3 regions of the Paraburkholderia sp. SIMBA_054 genome follow, and region 3 is predicted to be linked to each of the others. Evidence: riboswitches for the same ligand, from Rfam matches in the RefSeq annotation. Region 3 holds a riboswitch; each other region holds the start of a gene.
The links. A riboswitch is a leader RNA that binds a small molecule or an ion and turns the genes downstream of it on or off. The one in region 3 is predicted to bind glycine.
Positions count from the first base shown of each region.

Region 1 (10,596 bases), on a different contig from region 3:
TGTCCCGCCTAGACGTCGCCGTTGTTCCAGGCAACGGCATTGCCTCGCGACTGGTTGGTCACGATGCCTTTGCTGGCGGTCTGATATTGCCCCGTCTGCGCATTGCCGGAAACGCCGAACTCAGCAGCGCCAGCGCGGCCCGTGCGGGCGTCGTAGCCGGCGACCTGACGGCCAGCCGCATAGTTGCCGCTGTACTGGTTGCCGACGATACCGCCGCGACCCGCGCCTTCTCGGCCGGTGGTGGGATTGGCGAACGAGCCTTGCCGGCCGGCTGCATAGTTGCCCGAATACGGATTGAACGCGGCCCCGCGTGCGCCCTGAAAGTGCGCGCCCGTGACGGGGTTATAGCCCGAGCCCGCCGTGCCGCGCCATTGCGTACCCGTCCATGCATTCCAGCCTGCCGTGTGCGTAACGGTGCCCTGGCCCCAGCGGCCGTAGGAATTCGCCTGGTTGATATTCACGTTGTTCCAGCCGCCGCCCCAGTATCCGCCGCCCCAATACGGTCCCCAGTAAGGCGACGCACATCCCCAGATGGCTCCCGCTGCAAAGCCGAACGCAAAGCCCTCTGCCGCGCCCAGCGCGAAACTCGCGCCGTATCCATAGGTCTGCGGGTAGCCGTAGTAATACGCGCCGACATACGGCGGATACACATAACCCGTGCCGTAGACGACCGTGCCTTGCGCATCGACGACGACCCCGAGATACCCCGGCGTATAGCCGACGACGACGGTATCCGGCGTCACCGAATAGATGTGGACATACGTCACGTAGTGCAGCGGCGCGCTGATGGGAATCGTGTAGATCACGGGCGGGACGTCGGTCGCGACGGTCCAGCCGCCCATCGGCGAAATCGAGACGAACCAGACGCCGTTAGCTACGGCGTAGAAATGCGTCGAGTCGACTTCGATCACGGGCGTTGCTGTATTGACCGCATACCGCAGCGGCGTGCCCGCGATCGGCTCGAAGCGCGGCGCGCCGTCGTACGAAACGGTGGTGGAGGCTTTCTGACGGGATACCGAGGCCGTCTGCGGAATAGAGGCAGCAATCGCCGCTTCTCTCGCTTGAGGCGTGCCCGGCACGGACACCAGCACATTGGCCTTCGGATCGTTCGGAGAAATCTTCGCGAAGTCTGCAGGAAGCTGATTGCCCGGAACGTAAGCCCAGGGGCCGTTAGTCGTCGTGGCCTGGAACCAGCGCCCCGACACGAGCACGTAGTACTGGTTCGTCGTGGGATTCACGAACACGGCGTGATCGGTATTGGTGACGGTCAGCAGTCCCGTGCCGTCGACGGGCTTCAACTGCGCGGGACCGTCCGTCACGATCAGCTCTGCCGGACGCGTCGCGACGAGCAGGGCGGGCGCCTGTGCAGCTGGCTTGCCGCTGGCGGGTAGCATCGGGTCGGCGGCGTTTCTTGCGGACGACTGCTTCGCGGCATTCGACAGCGTTTGCGACGGCGTTGCGAGCACGCTCCACGGTCCGTTCGTATCGCGCGCGTTGAACCAGTAGCCGGCCGCATGCAGATACAGCGTGCCGTCGGCCTCACGCATCAGCAGCGCGCGGCTGTTCAGCGCGCGCTGGAACCCCGTGCGTCCGACGTTTTGCCACGCAGGCTCGCCGTCGACCAGCACGAGCACGGTAGGCTGCGTGGCGAACACGATTTGTGGCGGGTCGTTTTTCACCGGCATGCGCATCGTTTGCGACAGCTCTTGCGATGCCGCGTAGCTCGTCTGCAGTTCGTCGAGCGGCACGCTCATGCCCGTTTCCGGCAGCCGCGCGAGCAACGATCGACGAACGCTGTCAGCGAGGCTCGCATCGGTTGGGACTTCGACGCTATTGATCTGGATAGCAGTCAGACGGACCAGTCCCGATGGCTTGTCGATATAGGCATTGGCGGCGAAATGCGCGACGCCGAAGGTCGGCGTTCCGTTGGCCTTGCCGACGGCAACTGCAGCGCGCCCCGAGATGCGATTGCCGTCCCACTTCTCGATTTGCGGCTGATACATCTCGACATGCTCGCCACTCGCTTCAAAGTTGCGTGGCCAGTCAGCCTGCGTCGCGGGCACAGGGGCAGTCGCTGCGTACGACGGCGGGAGTTCCCAGGTGAATGCGGTGAGCGTCAACACCGAGCGACGATCTGAGTCAGTCTCAACTTCGCGCCGCGCTCTTTAAAGTTTGCGTTCATCTTCGAGATACCTCATCCAGTTATCGGTTGCTTGTCCAAAAGAAAAAAGCCGCCCCTGAAAGGGGCGGTTAAAACTGGCGGAGACCAGAGAAGACTCTTAAAGATTGGTGAATCGATCAAAAGCGGTGCCGGATACCTGCCGAAACGACGTATTGGCTCTTGCTCGTGGAGGGTTCCGAAGTGCCGTTGACTTGCGTCACGTTCGCGCCGACCTGATTATCTGCACCGATCTGCATGACGCTTTCAGCGTAGATGTCGGTGCGCTTCGACAGCGCGTAGTCGGCCTGCACGCCAAACTGGTTCCAGTGAGCCGAGCTGTTGCTCGTCGTAGACGTACGCGGCGTGCTGCGCAAGCCTTGCGTGTACGTGTAAGCCGCGCCGAGGCTCAACGCAGGCGTGACGCTATAGCGGGCGTGGATTTCGTGGTTGTTGTAACGCACGGAAGAATCGCCGATGTTGTCCTGATAGCGGGTCTGTGTGAACAGCGCGCCGAGCGTAAACGGTCCAATTTCATAATTCGAGCCAAGACCCCAGGTACGCTGATTCTGAAGACCCGGAAGGTTTGTCATCGCCAAGGTCGGAAGGTTCTGGATCGCGCCCGAGCTGTTGTTGGAATTCAGCCCCTGAATCTGCAGATAGGCAGCTGCGAAATGCACACCGGCGTACTCATAGCCAGCACCGACGCTATACGCGCGGTTGTTCGCAAAGCCGTTCGCCGAGTTTGAGAAACCGTACAGCGCGTTGAACGAAGCCCCAGCGTAGTTCACGCTTTGATACTTGACCGAATTGCTGATGCTGAACGTGCTGTTCAGGTTGTCGTTATCGCCGCGGTGCGCGAAGTACGTGCCACCCCAGGTGCCGGCCGCGGAGACCGGGCCCAGGTAATCGACGACCGAGTCGTACTGGCGGCCGAGGGTCAGCGTGCCGTAATCGATAGCAGACAGTCCGACGTACGCCTGGCGGTTGAACAGGCTGTTATTGGACGCATTGTTATTGGCCAGACTGCCATTGTTCACGTTGAACCCGCTTTCGAGGTTGAAGACGGCCTTCAGGCCGCCGCCCAGATCTTCCACTCCGCGCATGCCCCAGCGGCTTTGCTGCACATTGCCGCTTGTCATGCCGAACACTGCCTTGCCGTCATTCAAGCCATTCGGCGTGATGGGCGAATTGCGCGTGGCTTCGTTGCTCACGTAAGTCAGGCCCGCGTCGACGAGGCCATAAAGCGTGACGCTGCTCTGCGCGTGCGCCGCACCCGCAAAGGCCGCTGAAGCAGCCGCGAAAATCAAGGTGGTTTTTTTCATGTTCGTATTCCGTACTAAGCCTGACGACTTGAATGAATGTGCTGTCTTCCGTGTGCGAGATAGCCGCGGTGCGTAGCTTTTGCAAATTCACGGCACACATCGATCACGCAGGGCGAACTATAGAGGTAAGTCGATGTTTCGTTATGTTTAATAATTGAAAACTATTTTTTAGTAATTCGAAATAAAATTAATGTTTAATGATAAGGCGATGTATATTCAAATGAAATTCATCTCGATATTTAAGTCGTGAATGGTGCTTGTTTGATAATATGTTGTGACGGTGCTACATGATGGGTTTCCATGGGTGATAATCGTATTTATGTTGGCTGAAACTGCGGCTTTAAATGGGGTAAGGTAGTTTAATGTTGATATATATGTCTAATCTGTTTTATTTCTGTTGCTCATGCTGAATAAGCTGCAGGCAATACGAATATTCCTAAGAGTCGCCGAGAACAACTCTTTCAGTCGCGCTGCGTCGAGTCTCAATCTGTCAAATGCTGTTGTGACGCGCTATGTGGCGCTGCTGGAGGCGCATCTCAATGCGCGCCTCGTCAATCGCACGACGCGTAGCGTTTCGCTGACGGAAGCGGGCCGCGCCTATGCAAGGGGGTGCCAGCAACTGCTGGAGCTGCTGGATTCGATGGAATCGGCCGTGACAGAAGAAGCGGGCGAGCCCACGGGCACGCTCAAGGTCGCGGCGGCGGCCTCGTTTTCACTCGCGGCGCTAGCGCCTTTGCTGCACCGCTACCGGATACGTCATCCGAAGGTGAAGCTGGACGTCACGCTATTGCATCAGTCCGTCGATCTCGTCGAAGACGGGTTCGACGTCGGCATCGTCGCATCGTGGCAGGTGAACGGCAGCACGCTGGTGAAGCGTCCTGTGCTGTCGGTGCGGCCCATCGTGGTCGCGTCTACCGGCTATATCGAACGGCACGGCGCGCCGACCTCGCTCGAACAGCTTGCATCGCACAGTTTCCTCGCGCCTTCGCGAGATATGCATGGAACCGAGTGGTCATTCGCGAGCGCCGACGGTCGCGAGGAGACCTTGAATCTCGACTCCGTGTGCAGGGTCAATAGCATGATCATGCTGCGGCAACTGGTACTCGCCGACATGGGTCTCGCTATCCTGCCTGAGGACTACGTCGTCGGCGACATTGCGAGCGGCGCGTTGCTGCGTGTCCTTGCTGAGTATCGGGTGACCAACGGTCTCAAGGAATTGTCGCTCGTCTATCCCGGCCGGCGCCATGTGTCGGCGAAAGTGCGCACCTTCGTGGACTTCACGATCGAATACTTCCGAAGAGGTTTCTCCCCGGCTGCGCCGCGCGCCGACCTGACGGCGGACTGAACCCACGGTGGATCGTTGCCCGGAAGTTGGGGGCTTGCCCGGTTCTTTTTGCTTCGGTAAGGTCGCACTGTTCCACCACGCAGCACGGGAGAGATCGTCCCCAGCGACGACGCCGACGGAGCAACCGCCCCGGAAACTCTCAGGCAAAAGGACCGTGCAGCCGGAACATCTGGAGAGCGGCGCCACGCGCGCCCACCGAAGGGGAGCCCACGCCATTCGCGGCGCGCGGGCGAAACGCTCAGGTACATGGACAGATGGGGCATCGGCGCCGGCAGCAGCACGAAGCGCGGCCGGCGATGCTCAACGAACACTGGACCATGTCATCTCACGAATCGCCATCATCGGCGCCGGGATCACCGGCGTCACGACCGCTAACGCCCTCGCGCAACGCGGCTATCGCGTCACCGTCTTCGAGCGTCACCGCTACGCGGCGATGGAAACCTCGTTTACCAACGGCGGACAACTGTCGGCGAGCAACGCCGAAGTCTGGAACAGCCGCGCCACCATCATCAAGGGGCTGCGCTGGATGTTCACGCGGCAGATTCCGCACTACCGCGCGAACACGATCGAGACGGTGCGGCGTGCCATTGCCGCGCGCGAACATCTGTTCGGCATTGCAGCGCGGGAAGGCATCGACTTCGATCTCGAACGGCGCGGCATCCTGCACTTCTACGCGGCGCGCAAGGAGTATGAGTCCGCGCTGAAGGTCAACGCGCTGCTGCGCGAAGGCGGGCTCGAGCGGCGCTCTGTCACGCCAGACGAAATCCGTTCGATCGAGCCGGCGCTGCACGGATGGACGCTGTCGGCGGCGACGGCGGAGGGCGTCGCGCAGGCGTTGTCGGCGTCGACATGATGGGCGCGCGTAGCTGACGAAACACGCAGGCGGGCGGCCTCGACTTTCGAAGTCGAAACGCGAAGCAGCGGACATGAGCGTTTTCGAACATGCGCTGCCGCGAGCGTTTGGCCGCCCGCATCATCGACGCACAACTGACACAAATGGATGACGCGTTTTGCGTGACAGTAATCGCGTCACGACGGCGTAGCGACTAACGCTTGTCGAATTGCCAGCGCGAACTATCAGCGCGGACTACCAGCGTACCGGCAGAGCCACCATCGGCGCACGCCAGGATTTGTACTCGCTGCAATTTTGCTGCCCGCTTTCTATAAATGAATCAGGACGAACGGGTCAACCGTTCGCGTCCCTGATTGTCCATTGCGGGCAAACATGCAACTGAATCTCACGTCGACTTCGATCCACCCAGACAGACATCGAGGGTCGATCGCATCCGTCTGCGCTCGCGGTTGGATTGCGATGCGATATGGTTTGCGTCGGCCGGATGGGTTCTCTTTCTTTTCGAACTCTTCGGTGTGCTATGTCACAGTCGCCGGCCGCCACGCGCTAAATAATGTCTTCACAGTGCCAGGCATAACTAACGCCATGGAGGTGCGCTGTGTTTCACTCAACTCTATTCCGCACCTGGTTTTGCACCGCCGTGACAACGGCCTGCCTCACCGGATACCCCTACGCCAACGCCGAAGCGATAGCACCGCATGTTGCGCCTGCTTCCGCGCCGTCGCCTGCGTCCGCGCCAGTGAAAGAGAAGCGAATGGCGCCCGGGAATGCGAGCGCGCCGCTCGACTTCCCGGCAATCGTCGAGCGCTACGGACCCGCCGTCGTGAACATCCGCGCGATCCTGCCGGAGAAGGCGCTGGCGGTGGCAACGCAGCCGGCGCCAGCTGCGTCGCCGGCGCCCGCTTCGGGCGCGAGCTCCGAAGCGATCGACGGTGACGACCCGCTGTTCGCGTTCTTCCGGCAGGCCATGCCGCAGTCGCAAGACGGGCAGGGCAGCTCACCGCGTGCAATGTCGGGTGTGGGCTCGGGCTTCATCGTCAGCCCCAACGGCTTGATTCTGACGACGGCCCATGTCGTCGACGGCTCCGATGACGTGACGGTGCGCCTCACTGACCGGCGCGAGTTCAAGGCAAAAGTCGTCGCCGTCGATGGCCCAAGCGATGTCGCCGTGATCCAGATCGAAGCGACGAAGCTGCCTGTCGTCAAGCTCGGCGATTCGACGCGGGTGCGCGTCGGCGAACAGGTGCTGACGATCGGCTCACCGGATAGCTATCAGAACACGGTGACGGCGGGCATCGTCAGCGCGACGTCCCGCACGCTGTCCGATGGCACGACGTTTCCGTTCTTCCAGACCAACGGCGCATTGAATCCCGACAACTCGGGCGGCCCGGTGTTCAATCGCGCGGGGGAAGTGGTCGGCATACACGTGCAGGTTTACGCCGACGGCGATCGTTTCCAGAGTCTGACTTTTGCCATCCCGATCGCGATGGCAAACAAGGTGCGCGCGCAGTTGCAGGCGCAGTCAAAGTCTCAGGACGCAGACGCCGCGCACGGTGCGTTCGGCATGCAGGTGCAGGACGTCGATCCGGGCCTTGCCGGCGCGTTCGGTCTGCCGCGCGCGGCGGGCGTACTGGTGATTGCCGTCGAGCCCGGCAGTCCCGCCGCCACGAGCAAGCTGAAGCCCGGCGACGTGATCGTGCAGATCGGCGACAAGCCCGTCGAGCACAGCGCGGATCTCACCGATCAGGATGCGGTGCCGCAGTCGGGCACGAAAGTCCCTGTGAAGCTGATTCGTAATCGCAAGCAGATGACGATCATGGTTAACCTGACGCCATCGGCGCAATACGCGAGCACGGGCGTGAGCGATGTCGGGCCGCTGGATCATCTCGGCCTCAGCATGCATCCGCTGACGGACGACGAACGGCGCTCGACGGGCCTCGCCGAAGGGCTGATGGTCGAGGACGTGTCGGGGACGGCGGGCACGGCCGGCATCAAGCCGGGCGATGTGGTGTTGTCGCTGAACGGCACGCTGGTTGCATCGCAGGATGAACTGGCGGCGCTCGCGGCGAAGGCGGGGAAGAAGGCGGCGCTGCTGATCCAGCGTAACCATGCACGCAGTTTCGTGACTGTCGATCTGAAGTGAAGCGCAAGGGCTGCGGCGGGACGATTGAAATGTCCGCCGCGTCCGCCGTTCTCGGTTAGAAGGACCGGACCGTCTGGACCGGCCCGTCTGACCGGAGAACGAACATGTCCCGCTACCACGCACGCATCACAGGAAAAGATCAGGCCGCATTGGCCGATCTCGTGACGAAGCATAAGGTTACGGTCGCGCGCCATACGATCGAGAAGGTCCACGGCGGCTATCGCGTCGACGCGCACGCCACCAATGCGCAGATCAAGGCGCTCGAAGCGGACGGCTACCAGGTCGAACGGCTGGAGGACGCCGAAGCGCAAGGCAAGGTGCGCCAGGCCGAGACGCGCGCGCAACTGGCCGCGCCGCACGCGCTGGATGCGTTATCCGTCGCGGCGGGAACCGGCTATCTCGATGTTGCGCAAATCGAGGCGGCGCTTGCCGCCGCAAGCAATGCGCCCAATGATGCGTTCACGAAGCTGATCAAGCTGCCTCATCCAACCTGGGAAAAGCGCAGCTGCCACGCGTTGAAAATCGGCAAAGGCAGCGCAGCGGGGCGTCCCGGCATCTATTTCCTTGGCGGCGTGCACGCGCGCGAATGGGGAAGCCCGGATATCCTGATCCATTTCGTGCAACTGCTCGCCAACGCGTACACCACGCACAAACCGATCAAGATCGGCAGCCGTACGTTCAAGGCGGCGGACATCAAGCATGTGATCGAAAGCAAAGACCTGTACGTGTTTCCGCAGGCGAATCCCGATGGCCGCCACTACAGCATGTCGACCGAGTCGATGTGGCGCAAGAACCGCCGGCCCGCGCCTGCGGGGCATAGCAAGCCGCAATGCTGCGGCGTCGATATCAACCGCAACTACAATTTTCTGTGGAATTTCCCGCAGTACTTCGATCCCGAAAGTCCGATCGCCAATTCCACCGATCCCTGCGACTACGAGGTGTATATCGGTCCCGCCGCCGAATCGGAGCCGGAAACGAAGAACGCCGTGTGGATGTTCGACACCTACCCGAACATCCGCTATTTCGTCGATCTGCACAGCTATTCGGAGGACATTCTGTACAACTGGGGCGACGACGAGAACCAGAGCGGTCACCCCGACATGAACTTCCAGAATGCCGCGTACGACGGCAAGCGCGGCATTGCCAACGACAAGGCGTATCGCGAGTACATCGCGACAGCGGACAAGAAGATCGCCGTCGATCTCGCGCACGAAATGCGCGACGCGATCAAGGCTTCGCGCGGCCGCGTCTACAAGACGGAGCAGTCGATGAGCCTGTATCCGACGGCGGGCACGTCCGACGACTATGCATTCAGCCGTCACATCGTCGATGCGAAGAAGGCGAAGGTGTTCTCGTATACGATCGAATGGGGCAGCCCCGACAATCCGACGCCGTTCCATCCGCCGTATCCGGAGATGAAGCAGATCATCGACGAGGTGACGTCGGGGTTACTGGCTTTTTGCATTGCAGCGAAGTGACGGCGCTGCCGTTTCAAAGTCCTTCGATCAGCACGACACGGTGACGTGATCCTGTGAGCCTGTGCTGCGCGACTTGCTGATACGCATCGCTGTCGTACCAGGCGCGGGCCGCCGTGAGCGACGGAAATTCGAGCACGACGGTCGCTTCAGCTGGATCGCCTTCCAGCACCTGTTGCGTGCCATTCGCGGCGAGCACCTTGTGCGTGTATCCGTCGAAGGTGTCACGCACCTTCGAGCGGTATGCGTCGAGCGCCGCCTGGTCCTGCGTGCTTTCGCGCGTGAAAATCATGTAAGCCGTCAAGACGGTTCTCCTTCGTGTGACAAGGTTTCGAATTCACGCGACGCGGCCCGTCCGCGCGCAAACTGAATGGCCGCTTGCGCGACACGTTGGCCAAGGTGTCGTGCCGTGTCCAGGTCGGCTTGCGGCGGCGCGGCGTCCGCGCCTTCGTCGGCGTTCGACTGGGCGGCCGCGCCCAGAAAGAAGCCCAGCCGGTTCGCGTCCTGTTCGCTGCCGCGCGTGCTGTTGTTGCCGGGCGGCAAGCCGAGGCTGATCCAATGCATGCCGTGCTGGGCAGCGAAGATTGCGAACTGCATCAACGTCGCGAGCTTGTCGCCCGATCGCGATGCGGAGTTCGTGAAGCCGGCCGCCAGCTTGTCTTTCCACGCGCTCTTGAAGAACGCGCCGGAACTTGCGTCCATGAACGATTTGAACGCTGCCGACGCGCTGCCCATATACGTCGGCGCGCCGAAGACGATCGCGTCGGCGGATTCGAGCGCGGCCCATTCGTCTTGCGCCTGCTCGACGCTCAGCAGCAACGCCCTGGCGCCGGGCGTTTGCGCGACGCCGGCGCCGACGGCCTGCGCCTGACGCGCGGTGTGGCCGAAGCCGCTATGAAATACGATTGCGATCGTGACTTCTTCCATGGTGGTTGTCGAATACATGTCGCCTGGTGGAGAGATGCCCGTCCGGGATTCGCGATCGGGCAACGGATGAACGTGCTGCCACGGTCGTGGCAACGCGGTTTGTCATGCCGCGAATCACGCGGCGACGGAATCGACGGCTTCGAGAAACTCGGTAACGGTCATTGCGTCGTGGCCGAACGTCGGATACGAGATCGACAGCGCGGCCTCGTGCGCCGCTTCCGTAAAGTCGGCGACCGCGTCGGTGATGAACGTCACGTGAAAGCCGGCTTCAAGCGCATGACGGCCGGTGCCTTCGATGCAGGTCTGCGATGTCAGACCGGCCAGCACGACCTTCTCGATGCCGTTCGCCCGGAGTTGCGCTTCCAGATCC
Region 1 covers NZ_JAWRXV010000007.1:6,758-17,353, reverse strand. Annotated here, with positions in the region: partial or broken gene SB822_RS10265 (carbohydrate-binding family V/XII) at 1-2,123, opposite strand, end outside; gene SB822_RS10260 (porin) at 2,299-3,483, opposite strand; gene SB822_RS10255 (LysR family transcriptional regulator) at 3,887-4,828, shown strand; glycine riboswitch at 4,904-4,993, shown strand; partial or broken gene SB822_RS10250 (FAD-dependent oxidoreductase) at 5,151-5,621, shown strand; gene SB822_RS10245 (trypsin-like peptidase domain-containing protein) at 6,280-7,824, shown strand; gene SB822_RS10240 (M14 family metallopeptidase) at 7,929-9,302, shown strand; gene SB822_RS10235 (DUF1330 domain-containing protein) at 9,316-9,603, opposite strand; gene SB822_RS10230 (flavodoxin family protein) at 9,600-10,226, opposite strand; gene SB822_RS10225 (cysteine hydrolase family protein) at 10,341-10,596, opposite strand, start outside.
Region 1: another riboswitch for glycine. It lies ahead of SB822_RS10250 (FAD-dependent oxidoreductase); the one in region 3 lies ahead of SB822_RS18755 (D-amino acid dehydrogenase).

Region 2 (10,596 bases), on a different contig from region 3:
GGCGCGCTGCAGCAGTTCCTGCAGATGCATGAACCGTTGACGGTCATTGCATCGATGGGTTCACTGTCGCCGCAGATGCAGGCGGCCGTTGCGCAGACGGGCAGCACGCTCGTGTCGATCGACGGCTTCGCGCAGGACTCGAACGCGGCGCAGACGGTGAGCGCGGAGACGCAGCAGCTGCTGGGCGCCTTCGAGCGTCACATCCAGTTGCAGCCGGAATTTTGCGGTTTCGCCGCCGATGCGTCGGACAAGCTGCGGCCGGTCGTGTTCGAGAGCGTCAAGGGCGATCTGCCTGCCATCGTTCAGTTGCTCGAATGCCTGAAGCGCGCGGCCGAGCAGTACGACATCGCGCTACTCGTCACCAACGAGGATATGACGCGCGTCGGCAAGACGGCGACGGCATGGGCTCGCGCGCAGGGCATTCCGAGCGTGCATCTCGCGCACTCGATCGCGCTCGTCGATCCGTACACGGTGCACAACGAACTGATCGCGGACAAGCTCGTCGTGTATGGACAGCGCGGCATAGAGGGTTATCGCGATCTGGGCGTCGCGGCGGAACGGCTGATCGCGACGGGCAATCCCGCGTGGGACGGCTATGCGACGCTGCGCAAGCAGAAGCCGGCATGCCGTCAGCAGCTGAACACGAAGTACGGGCTGAAGGCAGAATTGCCGCTCGTCGTATTCGGCACGACGTGGGCCGCGAATCTTAGCGCGCACTGCATCGAAGACATCTATGACGCGTCGGTGCGTGCGTTCATGATCGCGTGCGAAAGCCTGAAAAGGGCGGGTATTCAGATCAACGCCGTCATCAAGGATCGGCCGTCGAATGCCGCGTTCGGCGAGACGCGTTGCGCCGAAATTCTCGCGAAGCTGGGCGCATCGGGAGACGGCTATTACTACGCGAGCGACGACACGGAGCTGTTCGCTGCCGGCGCCGACGTGCTCGTTGCCGTGGACTCGAACTATCTCGTCGAAGGCATGCTGGTGCACACGCCCGTCGTCAATCTGATGAACACGGCGGGTATGTTGATGGGCCCGTGCTTCGAGGCAGAAACGGGCGTTGTCGAAGTCGAGGCGCACGAGCTGGCGTTGGCGCTTCAACAGATCCTTACCAACCCGGAATTGCGCACGGGCCTGGTTCAACTTGGCCAGAAGCGCGCGGCGCACTACAACCACAACGACGGCGATGGGATGGCGACAGTGCGGGTCGCGCAGGTACTGACCGGTGCCGCGAGGGGGCTCGCGCCGCGTATGCAGCGCCATGTGTGGCAACAGTATCTGGACGTCGAGTCGGGCGAGATCGCGGAGGGTTACCACACGCCGGGCCGTCCCAACCTGGTTGCGATGTATTCGAACGATCCGGCGATCGTGATCGATATCGGCTGCGCAGCGGGCAGCACGGCGGCGTTGATCAAGGAGCGCTTCCCGACCAGTCAGGTCTGGGGCATCGAAATGAACCGGGCGGCCGCGCAGGTGGCTAGCAGCAAGATCGATCGCGTGCTGGTCGGCAAGTTTGAGGACTTCGATCTTGAGCGCGAAGGCATCGCGAAGGGCACCCTCGACGGCGTGTTGCTCGCTGATGTGCTCGAGCACATGTACAACCCTTGGGACGTGATGGTGAAGCTGCGTCCCTACATGTCGCCGAAGGGCCAGTTGGTGCTGAGTATCCCCAACGTGCGCAACCTGATGCTGATGGACGATCTGAGCAAAGGCAAATGGACCTATGCCGCGGCCGGCCTGCTCGATATCACGCATATTCGCTTCTTCACGCTCGCAGAGATTGTGAAGTTCGTCGCGGAGACGGGATATCGGATCGTGCGCGCCGAGCACGCGATCGACGGCAGGCTTAGAGACCTCTGGAATCAGAACCAGTCGATCACCGCGCCCACCGAGATCAACATGGATCGGATGAAGCTCAAGGACGTGACGCGCGACGAATTGCTCGAGTTGTGCACGATCCAGTTCCATCTGGTGCTGGAAAAGGATCCGCTGCAAGGCTGACGCACGCTGCCCGCGTGCAAACGAAAAAGGCCCGGTGACGAAGTCGTCACCGGGCCTTGCTGTTTCGGCTGCTGGTTCGGATCGCCCGCGTCACGGCGGGCGAATCCGGATTCGTCACCCGTAATCGGCCACGGGCACGCACGAGCAGAACAGGTTGCGGTCGCCGTACACGTTGTCGGCACGGCCGACGGGCGGCCAGTACTTCTTCGCGACCAGCGATGGCAACGGATACGCCGCCGTTTCGCGTGCATAACCGTGCGTCCATTCGTTCGCGACGACGACAGCCGCCGTGTGCGGCGCGTGCTTCAGCGGATTGTCTTCGCGATCGCTGCGGCCTTCCTCCACGGCGCGGATTTCGTTGCGAATCGCGATCATCGCTTCGATGAAGCGATCCAGCTCTTCCTTCGATTCCGATTCGGTCGGTTCGACCATCAGCGTGCCCGGCACCGGGAAGCTCATCGTCGGCGCGTGGAAGCCGTAGTCCATCAGGCGTTTCGCGACATCGTCGACGGAGATGCCGCTCGTTTCCTTGATGGGGCGCAGATCGAGAATGCACTCGTGCGCAACCAGCCCGCCCGGGCCCGAATACAGCACCGGGTAATGCGGCGCGAGCTTGTTCGCGACGTAGTTCGCGTTGAGGATCGCGGTTTCGGTGGCGGCCGTCAGGTTCTTCGCGCCCATCATCGCGATGTACATCCACGAGATCGGCAGGATCGATGCCGAGCCATAAGGCGCAGCGGAGACGGCACCGATGCCGTTCGCATCGCGTTCATAGCCCGTCGAGGTCTGGTTCGGCAGGAACTTCGCCAGATGCGCGCCGACGGCGACAGGGCCGACGCCCGGTCCGCCGCCGCCGTGCGGAATGCAGAACGTCTTGTGCAGGTTCAGGTGCGAGACATCGCCGCCGAACTGGCCCGGCGCCGCGAGGCCGACCATCGCGTTCATGTTCGCGCCGTCCACATAGACCTGGCCGCCGTGCGCGTGCACGATCTCGCAGACTTCGCGGATGTTCTGCTCGAACACGCCGTGCGTCGACGGGTACGTGATCATGATCGCCGCGAGCTTGTCGGCGTGTTGCGCGGCCTTCTTCTTCAGGTCTTCGATATCGACGTTGCCTTGCGCGTCGCACGCAACGACGACGACCTGCATGCCCGCCATCTGCGCCGACGCCGGGTTCGTGCCGTGCGCCGAAGCGGGAATCAGGCACACGTTACGATGACCTTCGCCGCGCGATTCGTGATACGCGTGGATGATCAGCAGACCCGCGTACTCGCCTTGCGAGCCGGCGTTCGGTTGCAGCGACACGGCCGCGTAGCCGGTTGCGGCGACCAGCATCTGTTCGAGCTGATCGATCATTTCACGGTAGCCGACGGTTTGCTCGGCGGGCGCGAACGGGTGAATCTGGCCGAACTCGGGCCACGTGACGGGCAGCATTTCCGACGTCGCGTTGAGCTTCATCGTGCACGAGCCGAGCGGAATCATCGAGCGGTCGAGCGCGAGGTCCTTGTCCGACAGGCTGCGCAGATAGCGCAGCATTTCCGTTTCCGAATGGTGACGGTTGAACACGTGGTGCGTCAGATACGCGCTTTCGCGTTCGAGCGTGGTCGGGAACGTGTTCGACGCGCCAAGCTTTGCATCGAGTTCGTCGATTTGCGGCACGGCTTCGACGAATGCAGCTTGCGCGAACGCGGCGAGCAGATCTGCGAGATCGGCGCGGGTGGTCGTTTCGTCGATCGACAGACCGACGCGCGTGTCGCTCACGTGACGCAGGTTGATGCCCTTCGCTGTCGCGGCGTCGCGCAGTGCCTGGGTGCGGGCACCCGTTTCGAACGTGAGTGTGTCGAAGAACGATTGGTTGATGAGCGTATAGCCGAGTTGCTTCGCGCCTTCCGCGAGCAGTGCGGCGATGCGGTTCACGCGTTGCGCGATCATCTTCAGGCCGCGCGGGCCGTGATAGACGGCGTACATGCTGGCCATGATCGCGAGCAGCGCTTGCGCCGTGCACACATTCGACGTCGCCTTTTCGCGGCGGATGTGCTGTTCGCGCGTTTGCAGCGCGAGACGCAGCGCGGGATTGCCTTGCGCATCGACGGTCACGCCGACCAGACGGCCCGGCATCTGGCGCTTGAATTCGTCGCGCACGGCGAGATACGCCGCATGTGGGCCGCCGAAGCCGACGGGCACGCCAAAGCGCTGCGAGTTGCCGACAGCCACGTCCGCACCCCATTCGCCCGGCGGCGTGAGCATCGTCAGCGCGAGCAGATCGGCGGCGGCGACCACGTGGCCGCCCGCTGCGTGGATCGCTTCAGCGAGTGCGCGGTAGTCGTGCACGTCGCCGTTCACGCCCGGGTATTGCAGCAGCACGCCGAACGCATTCGACGCAGCCGCATCAGCAGCCGGGCCGACCTTCACTTCGATGCCGACGGGCTTCGCGCGCGTCTTCACGACTTCGATGGTTTGCGGCAGCACGTCGTCTGCCACATAGAAAATGTTCGACTTCGGCTTGCCCACGCGTTGCAGCAGCGTCATCGCTTCGGCGGCCGCCGTCGATTCGTCGAGCAGCGACGCGTTCGAGATCGCGAGACCCGTCAGGTCGACGATCATCTGCTGATAGTTCAGCAGCGCTTCGAGACGGCCTTGCGAGATTTCCGGCTGATACGGCGTGTATGCCGTGTACCACGCCGGATTTTCGAGCACGTTGCGCAGGATGACGGCGGGCGTGTGCGTGTTGTAATAGCCTTGGCCGATGTACGAGCGGAACACCTGGTTCTTGTCCGCGAGTTCGCGCAGCGCGGCGAGCGCTTCGGCTTCGCTCTTCGGCTGGGCGAACGGGCCGAGCGGCAGCGCGTCCTGGCGGCGAATCGTCTTCGGAATCACCGCGTCCATCAACGCGGCGCGCGATGCGAAGCCGAGGGCTTCGAGCATCGACTGCTGATCGGCCGTATCCGGGCCGATATGCCGTTCGGCGAAGGCGTCATGCACTTCGAGCGCGGCGAGCGAGAGAGGAGTGCGGTTCATCAGACGATCCGGGTGTTCGAGCTTCATGGAATGTTCCTGCTGGCGCGGCGTTCTTCTGTCGTGGCGGACGCCGCGCCGGTCGTGAGTAAGTGGCTTATTCGCCGATCGACTTGCCGTACGCGGCGGCGTCCATCAGACGGTCTTCCGAGGCGCCCGCGGCCGGCTTGATCTTGAACAGCCAGTTGTCGTAGGGCGCGCTGTTCACGGCGTCCGGCGTATCGGCGACGTTCTGGTTGGCCTCGATGATCTCGCCCGACACGGGCGCGTAGATATCGGACGCCGCCTTCACCGATTCGATGACGGCGACGGTATCGCCTGCCGAGACGGTCTGGCCCAGTTGCTGCAGTTCGAAGAAGACGATGTCGCCGAGCGCTTCCTGCGCGTGGTCGGTGATGCCGACCGTCAGCGTGCCGTCCGCCTCGGTGCGGACCCATTCGTGCGATTCGGTATATTTCAGATCGGCCGGGATGCTCATCGGATGCTCCTATGCGGTAATTCGGTTAATTTAAATAGTGGGACGCACGCGACGCTTTCGTGTCTGTCTGGTGACTGTGTCGTGACGCTGATCGTATGACCGATCAGCCGACGAGCACTTTGCCGTTGCGCACGAATGGCAGTTTAACCACGCTGGCGGGAAGTGCCTTGTCACGGATCTGAACGTGGACGACGTCGCCCGGCTGCACGCCCTTCGGCACGCGCGCAAAGGCGATCGATTCCTGCATGGTCGGCGAGAACGTGCCGCTCGTGATTTCGCCGTCGCCAGCGGGCGTGACGACCTTTTGGTGCGCGCGCAGCACGCCCGCAGCCTTGCCGTTGTCCTTGTGCAGGATCAGGCCGACAAACGACGACTTCGAACCATCAGCTTCGAGCTTTGCGCGGCCGATGAAATCGCGCGGCGCGGTCAGATCGACCGTCCATGCGAGGCCGGCGTCGAGGGGCGACACGTTGTCGTCCATATCCTGGCCGTACAGGTTCATGCCGGCTTCGAGGCGCAGCGTGTCGCGCGCGCCGAGACCGGCGGGGCGCACGCCTTGCGCCTGCAGCGCGTTCCACAGCGCTTCGACGTGATCGGCGGGAACGATGATTTCGAAGCCGTCTTCGCCCGTGTAGCCGGTGCGCGCGACCGTCAGCTCGCCAAATGGCGTATCGGTGACGCGCGCGGCGTTGAACGGCTTGAGGGCTTCGCTGGCGGCGCGCGCGTGGGGCACGGTCGCCCAGACTTTTTCGCGCGCGTTCGGACCTTGCACGGCGACGATCGCGTAGTCGCGGCGCGGCGTGATGGTCAGGCCGAAGCCTTGTTCGTCATTGAGCTTGGTGAACCACGCGACGTCTTTCTCGGCCGTGCCGGCATTCACGACGACGCGGAAATGATCTTCGCCGAAGTAATAGACGATCAGATCGTCGATCACGCCGCCTTCGGGGTTGAGCAGGCAGGAGTAAAGGGCTTTGCCCGGGGCTTGCAGCTTGCCGACGTTGTTCGCCAGCGCGCGCTCGAAGAAAGCGCGCACGCACTCGCCCGTGAAATCGACGACGCACATGTGGGATACGTCGAACATGCCGGCGTCGGTGCGCACGGCGCGATGCTCTTCGATCTGCGAGCCGTAATTGACGGGCATGTCCCACCCGCCGAAGTCGACCATGCGGGCATTGAGCGCACGGTGCGTGGCGTGGAGCGGGGTGTGTTTGAGTTCGGTCATCGGGGCCTCGGGGCGTCGCTAAACAGGAAAGGCCATGCGGCGAAACCCCTCGCGGCCTGATCCCATCTCGGGCCAACGAGCGATAACTGCATGCCCCCTCTGTCCTCGATACCTGAGAGATTGCGCTGCCGTCAGCGAGTGCTGATGGGCTGGCGCGCGCCCCTTCGGTGGGCAGCCTGCGCGAGCATTCGCGCTACTGCCGCTCTCCAGAGTGCGAAAAACAGGCGCTCGTTCAAATGAGGTCGTTATGACCGGATGACGAGCGGGTTTTTCGACGCGGTCGGTCCTTTTGCCTGAGAGTTTGCGGGTGTGCCCCTTCGGCGGCGCTGGCTGCTGGACGTTCTGAAAACGACAGCGGACGGCGCGCTCTCCCGACGCGTGCGGCGAATGTACGCGAGGGGCGAAGGGATGTCAAATTGGCGCGCCGGGCTTGAGCGGGCGCGGCTGAGCCGGCGGTCGACGCGACGCCGTGGTCAAAAAAGCGCCGCTCGCGAGGCAAGGTAAGCACGCGCCGAACGGTCGGCACGGCACGTGCCACCGTCAATCAGCGGTTGATGGCCGCCGACGCCGTATCCAGTTCCTGATTCAGCACGCGCTGCTCGTCGCCCGTGAGGCCGCCGCCGTGTTGTCCGGCCATGTCGTGCGCTTCGTGGCGGATCGTATCGAGCCGGCGGTGCAGCGCGGCGCCTTCGGGCGGCGGATAGTGGCCCTGGTTCACGCGCGCGTCGACGTTGCGGCCCATGTTGTCGATGCGGCCGTCGACCTGCTCGAGGCGATGCACGGCCATTTCGTGCGGATTCGGCGCGCGAGACGGCTCGGCGAGCTGCTGCGACGGTGAGGCCACGCACGCGGCTAGCGACGAAACCAGCGCGAAACAGCCAAGCGCGCGAACGATATGCTGCATATTCCTTCCTTTCTGTTTGATCCCGAATGGATACCGGAGGGCCACGAAGGCCAACACCCTGACGGGTGGCAGCGAAATCGCCGCCACCCTGACCGCTACGCGCCTCGCCTGAATGCCAGGCGCACGCCTTCCTTCTCACTGCGATTCGCAAGCTCGATGATGGTCATGACGTCCACCGCGTCAGCCGCGCTAACCGGGAACGGCACGCCGTCATGGATCGATGCCGCCAGCGCGCGGTAGAACTCGGCGTACGCGCCGTCGCGCGTCGGCAGATCGCGCTGCACTTCCTGTTCGCCTTCCAGCACGCGCAGCGCGCCCGCTTCATTGCCGCCGCCGAAACCGGCATCGCCCGGACGCAAGCCCGCCTTCAACTGATCTTCCTGCGTGTCCAGCCCGTTCTTCACATAACTGCCGCGCGTGCCGTGGATCGTGTAGCGCGGCGCGACGATCGCCGTCAGCGCGCTCGCGTGCAGCACCACTTCATGGTTCGCGTAGCCGAGCAGCAGATGCACGTAATCCGGCGCGCTCGCATTGTCGCGGTATGCCTTCACCGTTGCATAGACCGTTTCGGGCACGCCGAACAGCGTCAATGCCTGATCGATCAGATGCGGGCCGAGATCGAACAGCAGGCCGCCGCCACGCGACGCCTCTTCGCGCCAGCGTTGCCGGATGCCCGGGCGAAAGCGGTCGAAGTGCGATTCGAAATGCGTGATGCGGCCGAGTTCGCCGCTCGCGATCAGGTCGCGCACGGTCATGAAATCGCCGTCCCAGCGACGGTTGTGGAACGGCGCGAATACCAGCCCCTTGCTTTGCGCGAGATCGGCGAGCGTACATGCATCGGCGGCGGAGAGCGTGACGGGCTTGTCGACGACGACATGCTTGCCCGCTTCGAGCGTGCGGCGTGCGAGGTCGAAGTGCGTGTCGTTCGGCGTCGCGATCACGACGCATTCGATGTCCGACAGCGCGAGCAGCGCGTCGATATCGGCGACGATCGTTGCGTTCGGATAATCGGCGCGCGCCTTGTCCGGCTGGCCCGTGGCAATCGCGGCGACGCTCGCGCGTCCGCAGTGTTCGATCACCGGCGCGTGAAATGTGGCGCCGGCAAAGCCGTAGCCCATCAAGCCAATTTTCAGCGATGAAGACATGCGTGTTCCCTGCAAAACCGGCGCGCCGCGGGGGCGGCGCACAACGCCGCAATTTTGGCATAGCTGCGCTTTGCTTCGTGGCGCATCGGGCGGCGCGCGCCGCGCGGATCTCGTCAGGAAGACATAAGCCGAGGCATCGGAAAGGGCATTCGTGTTAACATCGCGGTTCTCACGCGAACGGCAAAAAGCGCATGGAATCAATTGCGTGGCGCATCGGCGGCGGGTTGGCGGCGCGCCGCGCGGCCACCTGATCCGACGCGTCGCAAGCGCCGTCTCGCTGCATGTTCTCGGGCCGTTCGTAGCGAAGCGCCCTCAATCCCGGTCTCAATCCCTTACTCATCCACACACGATGTCCGCAGGCCTGAATTCCGCCCAAAGCGAAGCGGTGCGCTATCTCGACGGTCCGTGCCTCGTGCTCGCGGGCGCGGGCAGCGGCAAGACGCGCGTGATCACGCAGAAGATCGCGCACCTGATCGAAAACAAAGGCTTCGAGCCGCGCCATATCGCCGCCGTCACCTTCACGAACAAGGCCGCTGCGGAAATGCGCGAGCGCGTGAGCAAGCTGCTCGAAGGCAAGACGCTCACGACGCCCGGCAAGGAAGGGCGCAAGGTGCCCGTCAACCAGCTGACGGTGAGCACGTTCCACTCGCTCGGCGTGCAGATTCTGCGTCAGGAGGCGGAGCATGTCGGCCTGAAGCCGCAATTCTCGATCATGGATTCCGACGACTGCTTCGGCATGATCCAGGAGCAGGTCGGCTCGACGGACAAGGGCTTCATCCGCAAGATCCAGTCGATCATCTCGCTGTGGAAGAACGGCCTCATCATGCCGGATGAAGCGATGGCGATTGCGGCGAACGAGGACGAGCATCAGGCGGCCATCGTTTATCGCAACTACGTCGCGACGCTGCACGCGTATCAGGCCGTCGATTTCGACGATCTGATCCGCCTGCCCGCCGAGCTCTTCAAGAACAACGAGCAGGTGCGCGACCGCTGGCAGAACAAGCTGCGCTATCTGCTGATCGACGAGTATCAGGACACCAACGCGTGTCAGTACGAACTGGTGAAACTGCTGGCGGGCCCCCGCGCCGCGTTCACGGCCGTCGGCGACGACGATCAGGCGATCTACGGCTGGCGCGGCGCAACGCTCGAAAACCTCGCGCAGCTCGGCAAGGATTTTCCGAAGCTGCACGTGATCAAGCTCGAGCAGAACTACCGCTCGACGGTCCGCATCCTGACGGCAGCGAATAACGTGATCGCGAACAATCCGAAGCTCTTCGAGAAGAAGCTGTGGTCCGAGCACGGCATGGGCGATTCGATCTCCGTCACCGGGTGCAACGACGAGGAGCACGAAGCGGAGTCGGTCGTGTTTCGCCTGTCGGCGCACAAGTTCGAGCGTCGCGCGCAGTTTCGCGATTACGCGATCCTCTATCGCGGCAACTTTCAGGCGCGCATCTTCGAACAGGTGCTGCGCCGCGAGCGGATTCCGTATGTGCTGTCGGGCGGCCAGTCGTTCTTCGACAAGGCCGAGATCAAGGACATCTGCGCGTACCTGCGTTTGATCGCCAATGCCGACGACGATCCCGCGTTCATCCGCGCGATCACGACGCCGCGCCGTGGCGTCGGCAATACGACGCTCGAAGCGCTCGGCGCGTTCGCGGGGCAGGCGAAGGTGTCGCTGTTCGAGGCCGTGTACATGGGCGGCATCGAGGCGCGGCTGTCGGCGCGCCAGGTCGAGCCGCTGCGCGTGTTCTGCGATTTCATGCAGCGTCTGCGAGACCGGGCCGATAAGGATGCGGCGACGTCCGTGCTCGACGACATGATGGAAGCGATC
Region 2 covers NZ_JAWRXV010000006.1:256,029-266,624, forward strand. Annotated here, with positions in the region: gene SB822_RS09965 (methyltransferase domain-containing protein) at 1-2,001, shown strand, start outside; gene gcvP (aminomethyl-transferring glycine dehydrogenase) at 2,116-5,046, opposite strand; gene gcvH (glycine cleavage system protein GcvH) at 5,114-5,494, opposite strand; gene gcvT (glycine cleavage system aminomethyltransferase GcvT) at 5,598-6,716, opposite strand; glycine riboswitch at 6,806-6,936, opposite strand; glycine riboswitch at 6,987-7,100, opposite strand; gene SB822_RS09985 (hypothetical protein) at 7,261-7,620, opposite strand; gene SB822_RS09990 (oxidoreductase) at 7,716-8,765, opposite strand; gene SB822_RS09995 (UvrD-helicase domain-containing protein) at 9,115-10,596, shown strand, end outside.
Region 2: another riboswitch for glycine. It lies ahead of gcvT (glycine cleavage system aminomethyltransferase GcvT); the one in region 3 lies ahead of SB822_RS18755 (D-amino acid dehydrogenase).

Region 3 (10,596 bases):
AACATGGCCTGGCGACTTACGAGGCCGCGCAGCGACTGCAACTGGCGGTGGAGAATTTCTGTGTGGACACGGATGCACTGAAGAAGAACGTCTCAGGCAGGCTGTACCTCGGCATCATCGACAACACGGTGACCGACTCGGCTTCACCGCTGCCGCAGGCACTGCAGGCGTTCGTATCGAGGGGGCACGACGTGCATCTGGATGTCTACGTCGGTATGCCTGCCGAACTGGAGGAGCGCGTACTCGATGGCCGGTTGCACATTGCAGTCGGGCATTTTCCACTGCACGTACCAGGCCTCACCTACACCGACCTCTATGGCGAACCGGATGGTCTGTATTGCGGGAAGCATCATGTGCTCGCTGGCCTCCCACCCGACGATGCCTCACTCAAACAGGCCATCGCGTCCAGCCGCGTGGTCGCGCGCGGCTATCTGCAGCAGCACGACCTGCGAATGCTCAGCGTCAGCAAAGCCGCAGCGACCGTGGACAACATCGAGGCGCAGGCCATCCTGATTCTATCGGGCGCGTACATCGGATTTCTGCCGATCCATTACGCTGCCCGATGGGTCGCGCGCGACGAGATGCATCATATATGCCCCGACCAGTTCGGCAGCCGATGGCCATTCTGCGCAATCACGAAGCGGGCCGCCGTGCCCCCTACCATCCTGCAGGTATTCATGATGGACCTGATGGAAAGCTACCGTCTGGCCCAGCAGGCAGCGGACGCGACGTAGGGATTGCGAAGCGTCCGCTTCGATCTAGGGCTGGGAAGATGCCAGCGGCGTCGGCTCACCGTTTCGATAGGTATAAATGGTGATTGGCGAGTCCTTCAGATCGCGGTTCTGGTCAAATCGATAGTGCCCTGAAACCCCTTGAAAATCGATGCCGGCGAGTGCAGCACGATACTGTGCCGGCTCGATGGCATTGGCCTTCTGCATGGCCCGCGCGACGATGTTCATGCCATCGTATAACGCAGCGCTGTAGGTCAATGGGTCCGTATGGAAGCGCTGCTTGTAATCCGCCTTGAACTGCCGCCCTTCCTGAGTCTGGTCGAGAACGGGGCCGCCTTGCGGACAATACACGCCGGCATCGACCGTGTCGCCGCCGACTTTTGCCAGTTCGGCATTGCACATGGCATCGCCGCCAAGCAGGTAACCGTTCATCGCGAGGCGTTTCATCTGTTTGCGCAGCGCGCCGGCTTGCGCGTAGTAGCCGCCGTAGAAAATCCCTTCCGCGTGAGCGCCCTTGATGTGTGTGAGGATCGAGACGAAATCGGTCGCTTTGTCGGTCGTATATTCCCGATCCACAATCTCGATGCCGTTGGCTTTGGCTGCGTCGATAAATTCGTCGGCGAGACCCTGGCCGTATGCTGTCCGGTCGTCGATCACAGCTATCCGCTTGATCTTCAACTTCCTGGCCGCAAATTCGCCCATGCGGCTGCCAAGCTGCGTGTCGCTGGCGGAGATGCGAAACACGAACGGATAGCCGTGTTGCGTGATCGACGGGTTCGATGCGACGGTCGCCATCACGATTCCCGCGACATTCACCAGGTTTGAAATCGGAATCGCGACGCCCGAATTGAAAGGCCCAAAGATGACCTTCACGTTGTCGTCGACGAGGCGCTGCGCAACCGTCATACCGGTACGCGGATCGGCGGCATCGTCTTGCGAGACCAGTTCGAAACGGGTCTTCCGACCGCCGATCACTAGCCCTTGGGCATTCAGACGCTCGATCGCCATCCTGACGCCGTTTTCATCGTCCTTGCCAATGGCGGCCTGCGGGCCAGTCAAGGGTCCCGTCAAGCCGATTTTCACCACCTGCTCCTCCGTCGCCGCGTGCGCCGACACCATGCTCAAGGCGACTGCGGTCAACCATGCACCTGCGTGCAATTTTTTCATCGTGCTCTCCTCACATCGTGAAGTATCAAATCGCCCTGCCTCCGGAGGTGGCGGACGCGTTGCGCTTTGGCCTGGAAAACTTCCCATCGGACCCCACTGTCCGTTTGCCTTCATGGAACCCACGGCAGTGCAGTTGACAGCAATTCTGTGTAGCCAAATTCCCCAATAAAATGCACCATTGATGAAACACATTTCGGTAATTTCCGAAGTAACCGAGGGACCGCACGATGCAAGTTCAGGACACAGATCTCAAGCTGTTGCGGATCTTCGAAACCATCGTCCGTTGCGGCGGCTTCGCCGCAGCGCAACCGATTCTCAACATTGGCGCATCGAGCATCAGCGAATACATGTCGCAGCTGGAGACACGCCTCGGACTACGACTGTGTGAGCGCGGACGCGCGGGTTTCCGGCTAACAGATGAAGGGGCGGAGCTGCACGCCGCCGCACAGCGTCTGCTCGGTGCGGTCGATACGTTTCAGATGGAAGCAGGTACGTTGCGCAATCAGCTTTCCGGTGTATTGCGCTTCGGCATGATCGAAGCAACGTTGACCGACAAATACTCGCCGCTGCCGACAGCGATCCGGGAGTTCGGCCAGATGGCGCCCGACGTCCGTCTGCATGTGCAGATCGACACACCTGGCAGCATGGAGCAGCACGTGCTGGACGGGCGCCTGCATCTGGCCGTGGGGCCATTCCCCGCGCAGATTCCCGGTCTCGACTACTTGCCACTTTATAGAGAGGAGCAGGGGCTCTACTGCGCATCGACCCACTCGTTATACGAGCGGGCGGGCGGCCGTGTCCCGTTGTCGGTGCTTGGCAAACAACGCCTCGCTGCGCGTGCTTACCTCGGCAGCCAGGAGCTCAAGCTGCTGCACATGGCACAGGCCGCGGCCTCGGTCGACAACGTCGAAGGCCGCGCGATGCTCATCCTGTCGGGCAACTATGTGGGCTTTCTGCCGCCTCACTATGCGCAGCCTTGGGTCGACGGTGGACTACTGGCACGCATCGATCCTGAGCACTATGTGACACATCTGGACTTTCAGATCATCACGCGCAAAGGCGCTGAATCGGCGCGCGTCGTGCAGGCTTTTTGCAACCAGCTGCGAGCGGCGGCCAGGAAAGTCAACCGGGCCGCACGCAGCAGCAAATAGCTAACGAGAACTCAACGGGACAGGTTTCGTTTGACTTTGCGTTGATGCATCACGCGGCCAATCGTATTCAGCAGCAGTTGCGCCGCCAGGATCGACGTCGAGCCCGAATGATCGTAGTCAGGTGCGACTTCCACGAGGTCGATGCCAATCACGTCACCCTGCTCAGCAAGGCCAGCGAAGAGTTCGAGTCCTTCGTAATACAGCAGGCCGCCGTGGCTCGGCGTGCCCGTGCCGGGCGCGATCGACGGATCGAAGCCATCGATATCGATGGTCAGGTAATAGCGCACGCCCTTCGGGATACGGTCCAGGACGCCCTGGATGCCGAGGCGTCGAAGGTCGCGCACCGAGATAATGTCCGAGCCCATCTCGCGTGCCTGGGCATAACCTTCGCGCGCAGTAGACGACACGTTGCGGATGCCGATTTGCGTCATGCCCGATACCACGCTTTTTTCCGCCGCGCGCCGCAGCGGATTACCGTGACCATGGCGCACACCATGGCGCTCGTCGACGAAATCGAGGTGGGCGTCGATATGGACGATGTGAAACGGCTCCTGACCTTCGAACGCATTGATGCACGGAATGTTGATCGAGTGATCGCCTCCCATCACCACCGGCAACGCCCCAGCCGCCAGGATCTTGCGCACGCCGTACTCGATGTTGGCGTGACTCTTCTCCGTGTTGGTGTGCACCATGTCCGCATCACCGATATCGACAATGCGAACTTCGTTGCTGGGCAAGTAGACGACGTCGTCTTCGAAGTCGTACGCGCCGCCGTGTCCGAATGAGAACAGCGTCGATGCATCCCGGATCGAACGCGGACCGAACCTTGCACCCGCCCGCCACTGCGTACCGCAGTCGAAAGGAGCGCCCATCACCGCGACATCCGCATCGATTTTGTCCCAGTCAAGACACAGCGGAGACTTCGCGAACGTGCAGATTCCAACAAAGGGCAAATTGAGGCGACCGGTTTCGTAACTGTTTTCAGACATGATATGGCACTCGTCCTGTTGTTCGTTCAGATAGGTGCGGCGCACCAGGCGCCCTCGTCACCGCCGCGGCGTCGTCCGTTGTGACAGGCAGGCGGTGCATCTGGAACGGAGTCTATGCAAACAAATTCGACGGAAAAATGCCAAAAATCAGAAACGCACTTCGGGAAAATCCGAAGCATTTCTGGACACATCCAGATCGCGATAGAGCCGCTACGCACCCGGGCGGGAAGTTGACTGCCGTCTATTTGAAAAGACTTGCTGTCGTTTCTTTGAGGTAGTAGCCTTGCGCTGTTCTACAACGAAGCACGGGAGAGATCGTCCACCCGCGACGACGCCGACGGAGCAACCGCCCCGGAAACTCTCAGGCAAAAGGACCGTGCAGCGAGAACATCTGGAGAGCGGCGCATGCGCGCCCACCGAAGGGGAGCTATTACCGTAACCGGTATTAGCGAAACTCTCAGGTACATGGACAGATGGGGCATTGACGCCGGTAATCATCGGCCGGCGATGCTCAACTAACACTGGACCATGTCATGTCCCATATTGCCATCATTGGCGCCGGAATTACGGGCGTCACCACTGCTTATGCCCTCGCCCGGCGCGGTTACCGCGTCACCGTTCTCGAACGTCATCGCTATGCGGCAATGGAAACGTCATTTGCCAACGGCGGTCAACTATCGGCCAGCAACGCTGAGGTCTGGAACAGCCGCTCCACGGTGCTGAAAGGCCTGCGTTGGATGTTTAGCCGCGACGCTCCGCTCCTCATGAATCCGAGACCGAGTTGGCACAAGTACAGCTGGATCGGCGAGTTCCTGCGCCAGATTCCGAACTATCGCAGCAACACGATCGAAACGGTGCGGCTAGCCATCGCTGCACGTGAGCACATGTTCTCGATCGCGGAGCGGGAGCACATCGATTTCGACCTGGAACGACGTGGCATCTTGCATTTCTATGCCACCCGCAAGGAGTTCGACGCCGCGACAAAGGTCAATGCATTGCTAAGTGAAGGAGGTCTTGACCGGCGCCCGGTGACACCCGACGAAATCCGCGCCCTCGAGCCGGCGCTTCACGGGCAGTTCCACGGCGGCTTCTTCACCGAGTCGGATTCGACCGGTGACATTCACAAGTTCACGCGTGGTCTTGCTGAAGCCTGCGTGCGTTTGGGTGTCGAGTTCCGCTACGACACGAGCGTGCAGTCCATTTCCGAGGCCGCAGAGGGTGAATTGAGGATTGCTTTCGCGCACGAAAGTCAGACTGATACGGAAAGCTTCGACCGGGTAGTGATTTGTGCGGGTGTCGGAAGTCGTGCGCTAGCCGCGTATGTGGGAGACCACGTGAACGTCTATCCGGTGAAGGGTTATTCGATCACGGTCTGCCTCGAAGACACAAAAAGCCAACACGCCGCGCCTTGGGTCAGCCTGCTTGACGACAACGCCAAGATTGTGACCAGCCGTCTCGGCGTCGATCGCTTCCGTGTTGCTGGAACGGCTGAGTTGAACGGCCTGAACCGTGACATCCGTTCGGATCGAATCCAGCCCCTCGTCAATTGGACACGCACGCATTTTCCGGGTATGTCGACGGCGCGCGTCATTCCGTGGGCTGGCCTGCGCCCCATGCTGCCGGGCATGCTGCCCAAAGTGGGCTCCGGTCGCCGACGCAATATTTTCTACAACACTGGGCACGGGCATTTGGGGTGGACCCTCTCGGCAGCGACTGCGGAAGCTGTTGCAGAACTCGTGGCCAATAGTATGCCCAACTTAATGAGCGTGAAGCCCGCGAGAAAGCGAACAGGCCTGCCGGTCAACGTCTGATAAGCGTTTCCAGCCGACAGCACAGGCCCCGCGCGGCGCGGGGTCTCGAGTTTTAGCAGGTCGCCCATTCCGGCTGACCAACCCATCCCATTCGAATTTCCCGCACCGCGTCACGGTCAAACATGACGTAGCGCGAGACCGCTCACTCATCCACAGCGTCATGCAGGTGGCTTGCGAGGTAGTCGATCAACGCTCGCACCTTCGACGGAAGGAAACGGTTAGGCGGATACAGCAGCCAGACGGGACCCATGTAAGAGCGCGCCTCGAATTCCCAGTCGACGAGCACCTGAACGAGGCTGCCTTGCTGCAGTGCCTCTGTAGCGGCGAAGTCGGGCAAGCCCGCAATGCCCAGATCCTGCAACGCAGCCTCAAGGCGGGCGCCCGCATGATTGGCGATATAGCGCCCTCTTACTTCCAGCGACTGCGTCTCGGTGCCGCGCCGGAAATGCCATCGATTGTCGTCAACCGTTTCTCCGAGATACAGGCATTCGTGCCGGCTGAGATCGCGTGGCACGACGGGTGTCCCATGCACGTTGAGATAAGCGGGCGACGCGCATAGCAACCACTTCACGGTTCCGAGCCGCCGGGCGGCCAGGCCCAACGGAGGCGAACGGGTCAGGCGGATCACCATATCGACGTCATCACGCAGCGGATCGACTTCGCGGTCGGCGAAGATCAACTGGACGTCCACGTCCGGCAAGCTACGTAGAAATCCCGGGATCAGCGGATGGATGACGGACTTGGCGAATGCAACCGGTGCGCTGACGCTCACCTTGCCACGCGGCTCGCCAACCACTTGTCCCGCGACATCGACGGCACCTGACGCCGCGCCCACCATGTCGCGGCAATACCGGTAGACCTGCGCGCCCGAATCCGTGACCCGGACGCTGCGCGTCGACCGCTCCAGCAAGCGCGTGCCAAGCGCCTCTTCCAGGCGCTTGATCTGCCGGCTTACCGTCGACGGCGTGCTGCCCAGCTGGCGCGCGGCCTCCGAGAAGTTGCCTGCGTCGACGACGCGGGCAAAAGTCGCCATGTCCGGCAACAGTGCAAAAAGCTCATTGGGATTCATTTGTCGTGCTCACACCGGCCGAACGCATCTGTGCATCTGTGACATAAAAGATGTTCCGCGAGACCCAATTATAGTTTTGCACGCAATACTCGACAATCTGGACTGTTCGAATCGAGATTGAAGGTCCGCCATGTCGAAACAAAAGCGCTTGCTCTGGATCTCCGACCTGATGCTGCTCGCGGTCGCGATGGTGTGGGGCACAAGCTATGGGGTCGCGAAAGGCGCGCTCGCGTTCTATCCCGTGCTGGGGCTGTTGGCGCTGCGCTTTGGGCTGACGTTTGTCGTGCTGTCGCCCGCGTTGCGTTCGCTCCGGCGAGCGAAGGCGTCCGAACTGATCGGCACGCTCGGCACGGGTGCGCTACTGCTCAGCATCCTGTTGGCCGAGACATTTGGAATATCGTTGACCCGTGCTTCGAACGCAGCGTTTCTCATCAGTTTGTGTGTCGTACTCACGCCGCTCGTCGAATGGGCGCTGCTGCATAGAAAGCCGTCGCACGTTGAGGGTATCGCCGTCGTAGTGTCGTTGGCCGGCGCCACGTTGGTGAGTGGTGGCGTGTTCATTCCGACTGCAGGCGATGCGCTGATTCTTCTGGCTGCGCTGCTCCGCGCGGTGATGATGTGCGTGACGGGGCGTGTGATGCGCGACTCGACGCTCGCTCCGTTGTCGGTGACGGCGGTTCAGGCGGGCACCGTCGCGTTCGGCAGTGTCATCGCAGCGCTGGTGTGTCCGTCGCAGCCGTGGCCTGCACTGCCAACGCTAGCTGGGCATGGCAGCTTCTGGATGAGCATCGGCTATCTGGTGTCTGCGTGCACGCTGTTTGCATTCTTCGCGCAGAACTTTGCCGTCAAGCGCAGTAGCCCAACGCGCGTAGCATTGCTGATGGGCAGTGAACCGGCGTTTGGTGCGCTGTTCGCGTATGCGTGGCTCGGGGAGCACCTGTCTGTCTGGGGATGGGTCGGAGGTGGGTTGATGGTATTTGCCTCGGTGCTTGCGACAGTGCGTTGGCAAAGAAGTGACGGCACTTCGGTCGACATGCATCCGGTGATTTCGAATGAGGCTTAACGAGGCAGAGGTTCTCCGACGTCTGTAGCGAAACCGAAAACGGACGTCGGAGACAACGATTTGCACGGCGGTTGTTGGCCGACCCCTGAACGTCCAACACCCAGGTTTCATTGGGGTGGTGGCGCTGGCACCAGCCCGTACCTGGACATGACATCGATAAGCTTCGAGCGGTCGGGCGGCCCGCCGGCGCTTACGATTGTTCCGACATCACGAAAATACTGAGCACCTACGTCCGGCGTAAGGACGATCAGTGCGCGGGCCGTGCCATTGTGCGGGTTGCTGAAGTGATGAACCGACCCACGAGGGGTAAACATCCATTCACCCGGCACCAGGTCTCGGACTACTCCGTCGACCGAGTACCGAAGCATGCCCTCCAGCACATAGACGCACTCTTCGTTACGTGTGTGGCTATGTGGCGGCGGGACTTGAGCGCCGGGAGCCACGGTCAATTCGAAAACGCCCATCCCGCCCGTGGCAGTTCCATCAATCAGATACTGAATGCTCAATTGACCAATGTTGATGGGTTCGATCGGAGCCGCGCCGCCAGTTGTCATTTTCGAACTCCTTCGGATTAAGGATTCTCACCAGTCCGCGGGGCGTGCCGCTTACGGCGCGTCCGCCGACCGAACGGAACGCAATTCATCTCGGATTATGCGCCTCTCAAGAACGCATTTTGTCCGGGAGCGGCGACAGGCCGCTATTGGCCCGAACCCTGCCCACTCACGCACCGATGTATTGATTCGCCACTTCGGTCGCTGCGGCCAACGCGCATCGTCAATTCACACTGAATGGTGACACCATCATCGCCTTGGCCGCACTCACGCCCGTCCCGCTCGACGCAGGCGGCGTCCAGCGATACAGCACAATGCTCGAGTCGTTGTAGTTGTCCTTCGTTACTTCATATTCGCCGTTCGAACGCTGAAACGCCCGAAGTCCATACATCGAGTCCACGTCGTTGCCCACATCGACTGTGTTCGGATTGCTATTGACGAGCGTGATATCGAGGTTCCCCGTCGTGAGGTTGAACGCATCGATATTCGGCACGGTATGGACGTAGCCCACAAAAAGATAATTCCCGGCGGCCACAACCGATTTGGGATTGACGCTAGTAAGGTTGATCACCGGATTCGGCGCAGTCCTGTTGCCGGCCAGCCAGCCGTGATACACCTCGACACGCGATCCGACCGCGGTCCAGTCCGTGCTGCCGGTGATCCCTGTGAGAATCATCGTGTCGCTTTCGGGCAGGTACATGATGCGCGTCAGTTGCCCAATCGTCGCCGGAATCGGCATCGTGATCGCGGCACCCCACAACGGTTTGCCGTTCGTATCGAAGCCGTTCAGCGGATAGTGTGAAATCGCGTTGGTCTTGTCGAGGCCAGCCCAGATATCGCCCTTGCTATCCAGGCAGAAGCCGTTGCGGACTTTTGTCGTCGTACCGAACGACGCTCCCGGCAGCGTGCTATCGGGAATCGCAATGTACCCGCTTGCCTGATTGAAATGGAAAAAATAAAAGGTATCGGGATTCTGGCTCGCTGCGACGAGTATCCGGTGTCCGCCCACGCTGACGACCTGAGCGAAATGCTCGCCGCGTTCGTGGTCGGCGAGATTGATGCGCGGATCGGAGGGGTAGGTGAATGGATCGATTGTGTTGGCAACGTAGGCGCCTCCCGGGGTGCCCGCATAAATGTTCATACCGCCGTAGAAGATCGCCCCGTCGGTGGCTGGATCCGGTGCGGCGTTGCCTTCAAAGTTCACTGACTGGAGCTGCCAGCGCAGAACTCCCGTGCCATCGTATGCGTGGATGTCGGTGCCGCCGTTGCGGCCGAGATCCCACGATCCGCCCCACGGGTTGTTCAGCACGTAGAGATTGCGCGCAGAATCCCTGCCGATGCCGGTAACGCGCGTGAACCGCCTGTCGCCTACCTGTCCCTTGATGCCGGTGACCGTATTGAGGAAGCCGCCTTGAACACCAAACGTACCGGCAACATACGGTGCGCTGGAGACGTCATAAATCTTGATGTTCATATCCGGCCCCTCGTCGCCGATCCATAACTGCCCGGTGAGCGAGTCAAAATACAGCGAAGAGGGTTGCGCTTTGGCTGGCAGCTGGATGGTGTTTCCACGTTCGCCGGTTGGGCTGAACTGGACCACAGTACCCACGCTTTGTTGCGCGACCCAGATGTTGCCGCCCGCGTCCACCGCGAGCGCGCCCGGCCCTGCCACGCCGATATCGCGCAGCCAGACACCAGACGTCGTAAACACGCGTACGCGGTTGCCTGGGAAATCGCTCGCGTAGAGCAGCGAGCCCGACGTTGCGAGTCCGGTGACGACATCCGCGAGGTGTTCGGTGGTTGTGTCGCTGACCGTGATCAGCAGGTCGCGCGTTCGGCTTCCCCGGTCGTATCGACCAACCTTGCCGCTTCCGTACGTGGCGTTGAACTGCAGCGCAGCGAACAGCGAGGTCGAGTTGCCGGTGATCGCACCGCCCTGAAACTCGCCGTGCGCCCCGATCGATCCGATGTTCTGTCCGTTCTGATAGATCGCGATGCCGCCCTGGTCCTCATCCCACATCGACGCGGTGTAGATCACCCCTTCGGATGCCACCCACATCGAGC
Region 3 covers NZ_JAWRXV010000014.1:74,763-85,358, reverse strand. Annotated here, with positions in the region: gene SB822_RS18775 (LysR family transcriptional regulator) at 1-734, shown strand, start outside; gene SB822_RS18770 (branched-chain amino acid ABC transporter substrate-binding protein) at 759-1,898, opposite strand; gene SB822_RS18765 (LysR family transcriptional regulator) at 2,126-3,049, shown strand; gene speB (agmatinase) at 3,061-4,038, opposite strand; glycine riboswitch at 4,335-4,425, shown strand; gene SB822_RS18755 (D-amino acid dehydrogenase) at 4,572-5,849, shown strand; gene SB822_RS18750 (LysR family transcriptional regulator) at 5,992-6,918, opposite strand; gene SB822_RS18745 (DMT family transporter) at 7,049-7,981, shown strand; gene SB822_RS18740 (cupin domain-containing protein) at 8,089-8,535, opposite strand; gene SB822_RS18735 (SMP-30/gluconolactonase/LRE family protein) at 8,756-10,596, opposite strand, start outside.